DNA from 3 places in the Enterobacter sp. ECC_219_Taxon_10 genome. Region 3 is predicted to be linked to each of the others. Evidence: predicted binding sites of a transcription regulator. Region 3 holds the regulator's gene; each other region holds the start of a gene.

Evidence for each region. Region 3 encodes PhoB, which activates phosphate uptake and scavenging genes when phosphate is short. Its sites were predicted from a motif close to CTGTCATAAAACTGNCNNAT; they were not measured.
Region 1: a site for PhoB is predicted at 824-843, ahead of uvrB (excinuclease ABC subunit UvrB). Genes of this name have one in related genera too.
Region 2: a site for PhoB is predicted at 1,058-1,077, ahead of glpT (glycerol-3-phosphate transporter). Genes of this name have one in related genera too.

Annotation. Positions count from the first base shown of each region.
Region 1 is NZ_CM178005.1:1,504,678-1,506,949, forward strand. Features, by position in the region: gene AC4ICF_RS07185 (ABC transporter ATP-binding protein) at 1-323, opposite strand, end outside; gene uvrB (excinuclease ABC subunit UvrB) at 1,075-2,272, shown strand, end outside.
Region 2 is NZ_CM178005.1:3,374,954-3,377,225, reverse strand. Features, by position in the region: gene glpA (anaerobic glycerol-3-phosphate dehydrogenase subunit A) at 1-934, opposite strand, end outside; gene glpT (glycerol-3-phosphate transporter) at 1,185-2,272, shown strand, end outside.
Region 3 is NZ_CM178005.1:1,061,542-1,063,813, reverse strand. Features, by position in the region: gene phoR (phosphate regulon sensor histidine kinase PhoR) at 1-572, opposite strand, end outside; gene phoB (phosphate response regulator transcription factor PhoB) at 594-1,283, opposite strand; gene sbcD (exonuclease subunit SbcD) at 1,471-2,272, shown strand, end outside.

The sequences.
Region 1 (2,272 bases), 440 kb from region 3:
GCCCGCATGGCAATATGCAGATTATCCTCAATCGTCAGCTGAGAAAAAATCCGCCTGTCCTGCGGCACATAGCCTATTCCCGGCCCTGAACGCTCTTCTGACGCCTGGCTGAGCAAATCACGCGGCGGTGCACCCGCTTCATGCCAGATGATGGTGCCGCTATCGACGGGCACTTTTCCGGTAATGCAGTTCATGAGGGTGGTTTTGCCCATCCCCGGCAGGCCAACGACGCCTGTGCACATCCCTTGCGGAAAATCTAAATCCACGTTCCACAGCGTATGTTGGCTTCCGTAAAACTGATTCACTGCACGCAGACTCAACATCTTTCTCTCCTTAAAAATGTGTCGGTGACGCTCGTTTATGCTTCTGCAAAACCCCTGCCAGAAAGCGTAAATCGATTAAAAAAACGGCTTTTTTTAGGAATAAGCCACCGGTGAATCGTCTAAACGAACGGGGATTGCACATCGGCGGTGCTGGCGGTGTTGAATGGTGGTGCAGGACGAAAAATGGCGGAAATGTGAGCAGGATCGCACCGGTTGGTTATGAATGACTCAACTGTTTATCGTCAAAAAATAGCTATAAAAATTTTTTGTTGCCGCCTCGTGGGAAAATCCGGGAATTTGCTGAGCGGCGGTCTGCACGGGCTGGAAGCAGTTATCCACTATTCCTGTGGATAACCATGTGCATTAGAGTTAGAAAACACGCGATAAGCGAGAGAAGACGCGGCTTTCGCCCAAATTGACGCGAAACGCGGCTTTAGAAAATATCCTTTATAATTTAATTGGTTAGATAAAAGCAATTACCGTAATGAAAGTGTCACTCGTTGCCATAAAACTATCATTACCTGGCTTGACAAATGTTAAAAAAGAAAAAGTTCTGGGGATAACCCAGCCTGGCTGGTTTTTTATCTCGTCAGAGCCTAAATTTTGTTCGCTAACGCGCTAATGATTCAGCCGCTACGCTAAATATCCTGACACGCCACTGGTTTTTCATCCAGTGTTTTTTACTGGCATTCCTGGCAACAACGAGTAAAATTACTCACCTGCCGCTTATAACGTCATCAGGTCGTCGCCCATGAGTAAACCGTTCAAACTGAATTCTGCTTTCCGCCCATCAGGCGATCAGCCTGAGGCGATCCGTCGCCTTAAAGAGGGGCTGGAAGACGGGCTGGCGCACCAGACGCTGCTGGGGGTAACCGGCTCGGGCAAAACGTTTACTGTCGCGAACGTGATCGCTGACCTGCAGCGCCCCACGATGGTGCTTGCACCCAACAAAACCCTCGCGGCACAGCTTTACGGCGAGATGAAAGAGTTTTTCCCGGAAAACGCGGTGGAGTATTTCGTCTCCTACTACGATTACTACCAGCCGGAAGCCTATGTGCCGAGCTCTGACACCTTCATCGAGAAGGATGCTTCGGTGAACGAACACATCGAACAGATGCGACTGTCGGCGACCAAGGCGCTGCTTGAGCGTCGCGATGTGGTTGTGGTCGCGTCGGTTTCGGCGATTTACGGCCTGGGCGACCCGGATCTCTACCTGAAGATGATGCTGCACCTGACGCAGGGGATGATCATCGATCAGCGCGCGATTTTGCGCCGCCTGGCCGAGCTGCAATACACCCGTAACGACCAGGCGTTCCAGCGCGGGACGTTCCGCGTGCGCGGTGAGGTGATCGACATCTTCCCTGCGGAATCGGACGATATGGCGCTGCGTGTTGAGTTGTTTGACGAAGAGGTGGAGCGTTTGTCGCTGTTCGACCCGCTGACCGGGCACGTTGAGTCGGTGATCCAGCGTTTTACCATCTACCCTAAAACACACTACGTGACGCCACGCGAGCGTATCGTGCAGGCGATGGAAGAGATCAAAGTGGAGCTGGCAGAGCGCCGTAAGGTGCTTCTGGCGAACAATAAGCTGCTGGAAGAGCAGCGCCTGAGCCAGCGCACACAGTTTGATCTGGAGATGATGAACGAGCTGGGCTATTGCTCGGGTATCGAAAACTACTCGCGCTTCCTCTCTGGGCGCGGGCCGGGCGAGCCGCCGCCGACGCTGTTTGACTACCTTCCGGCAGACGGTTTGCTGGTGATCGACGAATCCCACGTCACGATCCCGCAGATCGGCGGGATGTACCGCGGTGACCGCGCGCGTAAAGAGACGCTGGTGGAGTACGGATTCCGCCTGCCGTCAGCGCTCGATAACCGTCCGATGAAGTTTGAAGAGTTTGAGGGGCTGGCGCCGCAAACCATCTACGTGTCGGCCACGCCGGGCAACTACG
Region 2 (2,272 bases), 2.3 Mb from region 3:
CGTAGGCGCGGAGAATACGCGTCTGCGCCATCACCGGGGCCAGTTTTTCTCCTTCGCGCAGCAGGATGTCGACCTCTTCGGCGGTCACGCGGTTGTAGTCAATTTCGCTGTAGTCGACGTGGGTTGAGGTGGTACCGATTAACGAAATGGTGTCGCCCGGGACGAGGATATCGGCGTCGGACGGTTTGCGGCAGCGGTTGATGACGTGGTTATTGATGCGGTGGTCGAGGATCAGCAGCGAGCCTTTCGCCGGGAACATGCGCACCGACAGGTCGGCATACTCCGCAATGCGCTGGCCCCAGATCCCCGCCGCGTTGACCACCACGGCGGCATACAGCTCGCTGTGCTCGTTGTACTGCGTATCAAACACCCGCACGCCGCAGATGCGATGCCCCTCGCGAATAAGCCCGGTCACTTTATGTCCGGTCAGAATGTGCGCGCCATGCTCGCGGGCATCCAGCATGTTGGCGGCGGTCAGGCGGAACGGATCGACGGTGCCGTCAGGCACTTTCACCGCGCCGATAAGTGTCGGGTTCACCGATGGCTCCAGCCGCCGCGCCAGCGCCGGGTCGACGGCCTCGGCCTGAATACCCGCTGCAGTGCAGGCGGTTATAAAGATTGACTGAAAGGCGAGGTCATCTTCGGGAAGCGTAATAAAGAGGCCGTCGGTCGGCTCAATGCAGTGGCGGGCGATGCGCTTGAGGATCTGGTTTTCAGCGATACATTCGCGCGCGGATTCACCGTCGGTAACCGCATACCGCGCGCCGCTGTGCAGCAGGCCGTGGTTTCGCCCCGTGGCACCGGTGGCAATATCGTGGCGCTCCAGAAGCGTGACGCTTAAGCCGCGAAGTGCGCAGTCGCGTGCGATGCCGGCGCCGGTTGCGCCACCGCCAATGATAATCACATCGCTGTAGCGTGGATCGTGAATTGTCATTGCCTTTCCTCTATGTTCGTTTTTTAGCATTTAGCCACATAGATCGTGTGGTTTGTTTGATTTCGAACATAAACGCGCGAAATTCGAAACTGAAACGTGATTTCATGCGCTTTTTTGCGCATTCTGTCATATTTCTGTAACAATCTGTGCGTTGATTCACAGTAACAAACCGCATGTTTTTTTAACATCCCCGCCTCTGTAACCGGGCACGAGATGCCTGGTCATTTTTTGAAAGGCCACGGAGGCTGTTATGCTCAGTATCTTCAAACCTGCGCCACACCGGGCGCGTCTGCCAGAGGCAGAAATTGATCCGCTATACCGTCGTCTGCGTTGGCAAATTTTCCTGGGGATCTTCTTCGGGTACGCGGCGTACTACCTTGTACGTAAAAACTTTGCGCTCGCCATGCCGTATCTGGTGGAGCAGGGCTTTTCACGCGGCGATCTGGGATTCGCGCTGTCGGGGATCTCTATCGCCTACGGTTTTTCTAAATTCATCATGGGTTCCGTGTCGGATCGCTCGAATCCGCGCGTGTTCCTGCCCGCCGGTCTGATCCTGGCGGCAGCGGTCATGCTGTTCATGGGCTTTGTGCCGTGGGCGACGTCCAGCATTGCCATTATGTTTGTCCTGCTGTTCATCTGCGGCTGGTTCCAGGGGATGGGGTGGCCGCCGTGCGGGCGTACCATGGTCCACTGGTGGTCGCAGAAGGAGCGCGGCGGTATTGTATCGGTGTGGAACTGCGCGCATAACGTCGGGGGCGGGCTTCCACCTCTGCTGTTCCTGCTGGGGATGGCCTGGTTCAACGACTGGCACGCCGCGCTTTATATGCCTGCCTTTGGCGCCATTCTGGTGGCGATTATTGCCTTCGCCCTGATGCGCGATACGCCGCAGTCCTGCGGGCTACCGCCGATTGAAGAGTACAAAAACGACTATCCGGACGATTACAGCGAGAAGCACGAAGAAGAGCTGACCGCAAAACAGATCTTCATGAAGTACGTGCTGCCGAACAAGCTGCTGTGGTACATCGCGGTAGCGAACGTGTTTGTTTACCTGCTGCGCTACGGCATTCTGGACTGGTCTCCGACCTATCTGAAAGAGGTGAAGCACTTCGCGCTGGATAAATCCTCCTGGGCCTACTTCCTTTATGAATATGCCGGGATCCCGGGCACGCTGATTTGCGGCTGGATGTCGGACAAAGTGTTTAAAGGCAACCGCGGCGCGACGGGCGTGTTCTTTATGACCCTCGTGACCATCGCCACCGTGGTGTACTGGCTTAACCCACCGGGTAATCCGGGCGTGGATATGGCCTGTATGATCGTTATCGGCTTCCTGATTTACGG
Region 3 (2,272 bases):
GCCACCATCAGCCACTGGCGATCGCTGTAGGGCATAACGCGGATTTCCAGATGGCGACCGTTATTCAGCTTCAGATTGTGTGGACGGGTAAAATCACGCTTTTTCAGATACAGCGTGAACTCGGGATAACGCAGAAGATTGAGGATGTTCTGACCATTATCGTCCGGCCAGCGCAGGCCCAGCAGCTGTTGCGCAAGGCCGTTACACCAGAAGATTGTCCCTTCTTCGGTTGTCAGGATCACCGCATCCGGCAGCGACTCTGCACCGCTGCGAAAGCGTTTGATCAGGCTTCCCAGCTCGCGACGGCGCTTTTTATTACGCATCTGCATCTGGTGCAGACCGTACAGCAGCGGCTCCCAGCTGCCGCTTCCCGGCGGCGGCGTCATGCTGCGGTCAACCCACAGCCACCATGAGAGACGCAGCAGGTTCCAGAAATGCCAGACTAACAGCCCGGTGACCGCCGCCAGCAGAAACCACGGCAGATGCCCAAGAAAGGCCCCCAGAATAAGGGCCGGAATACAGCATAAGATCAGTTCAAAGACGAGCCTTTTCCATGACAGACGTTCCAGCACGCGTCACACTCCTGTCATTGTTCAGAAACGGGTCGAGAAACGATAACCCGTGCCGCGGACCGTCTGTACCATGCGATCGTGGCCGCTCAGTTCCAGCGCTTTTCGCAGGCGGCGGATATGTACGTCAACCGTCCGGTCTTCGACATACACGTTAGTTCCCCAGACGTTATTCAGCAACTGCTCGCGGCTGTAAACGCGTTCCGGATGGGTCATAAAGAAGTGCAGGAGTTTAAATTCGGTAGGCCCCATGTCGAGGGGGTTTTCGCCGGTCATCACGCGGTGTGAGGTGGGGTCAAGGCTGAGGCCCTGCATTTCGATCACCTCTTCCACCGCCATCGGCGAAATCCGGCGCATGACGGCCTTAATGCGCGCTACCAGCTCTTTCGGGGAGAAAGGCTTGGTAATGTAATCGTCCGCGCCGGTCTCCAGACCGCGCACGCGATCCTCTTCCTCTCCGCGCGCCGTGAGCATCACAACCGGAATATCGCGGGTCAGCGCTTCACGCTTCAGGTGTTTGATAAACTGCAGTCCGGAGCCGCCGGGCAACATCCAGTCAAGCAGAATCAGATCGGGCCAGGGTTCATTCAGCTGGTTCACCGCGCTGTCATAATCTTCCGCTTCAACCGGCTGGAAGCCATTTTGTTCGAGCACGAAGCACACCATTTCACGAATTGGAGCTTCATCTTCTACGACCAGAATACGTCTCGCCATACTTTGCCCTGTCTTATCTTATTTAAGTTACAAGTTTGTAATGCGGCGCCATTATGCGTCAGTTTTATGACAGATTTATGAAAAACAGTACCACTACAAATGGCAAACTGTTGTTTTATTACAGCGGTTATTTTCCTCTCCCTGACAGTTTATAATCGCCCGCATCGTTTTTCGCCACGGATCTCCTATGCGCATACTTCACACCTCGGACTGGCATCTGGGTCAAAATTTTTACAGCAAAAGCCGTGCGGCTGAACATGAAGCGTTCCTGAACTGGCTGCTGGAAACGGCCCGGACGCACGAGGTGGACGCGATTATCGTGGCGGGTGACATCTTTGATACCGGCTCGCCCCCCAGCTATGCGCGTGAGCTGTACAACCGCTTCGTTGTCAACCTGCAGCAGACCGGCTGTCATCTGGTGATTGTCGCCGGCAACCATGATTCCGTCGCGACGCTCAATGAATCCCGCGACATCCTGGCGTTTCTCAATACCACCGTGGTCGCCAGCGCCGGGCACGCGCCCCAGATCCTGAAAAAACGCGACGGCACCCCGGGGGCGGTACTGTGCCCCATTCCGTTTTTACGGCCGCGCGACATCGTGCAAAGCCAGGCGGGGCTGTCGGGTGCGGAAAAGCAGCAGCATTTATTACAGGCCATCACCGATTATTACCACCAGCAGCATGCCGATGCCTGCGCCCTGCGCGGTGAACAGGCCATTCCGGTCATTGCCACCGGGCACCTCACCACCGTCGGGGCCAGTAAAAGTGACGCTGTCCGCGAGATCTATATCGGCACGCTGGATGCGTTCCCGGCGCAAAACTTCCCGCCAGCCGACTACATCGCGCTCGGGCACATTCACCGTGCCCAGGTCATCGGCGGCTGCGAGCATATCCGCTACTGTGGTTCCCCTATTTCGCTCAGCTTCGATGAAACCGGGAAAGCCAAGTCCGTGCATCTGGTGAGCTTCAGCGAGGGTAAACTCAGCGCCG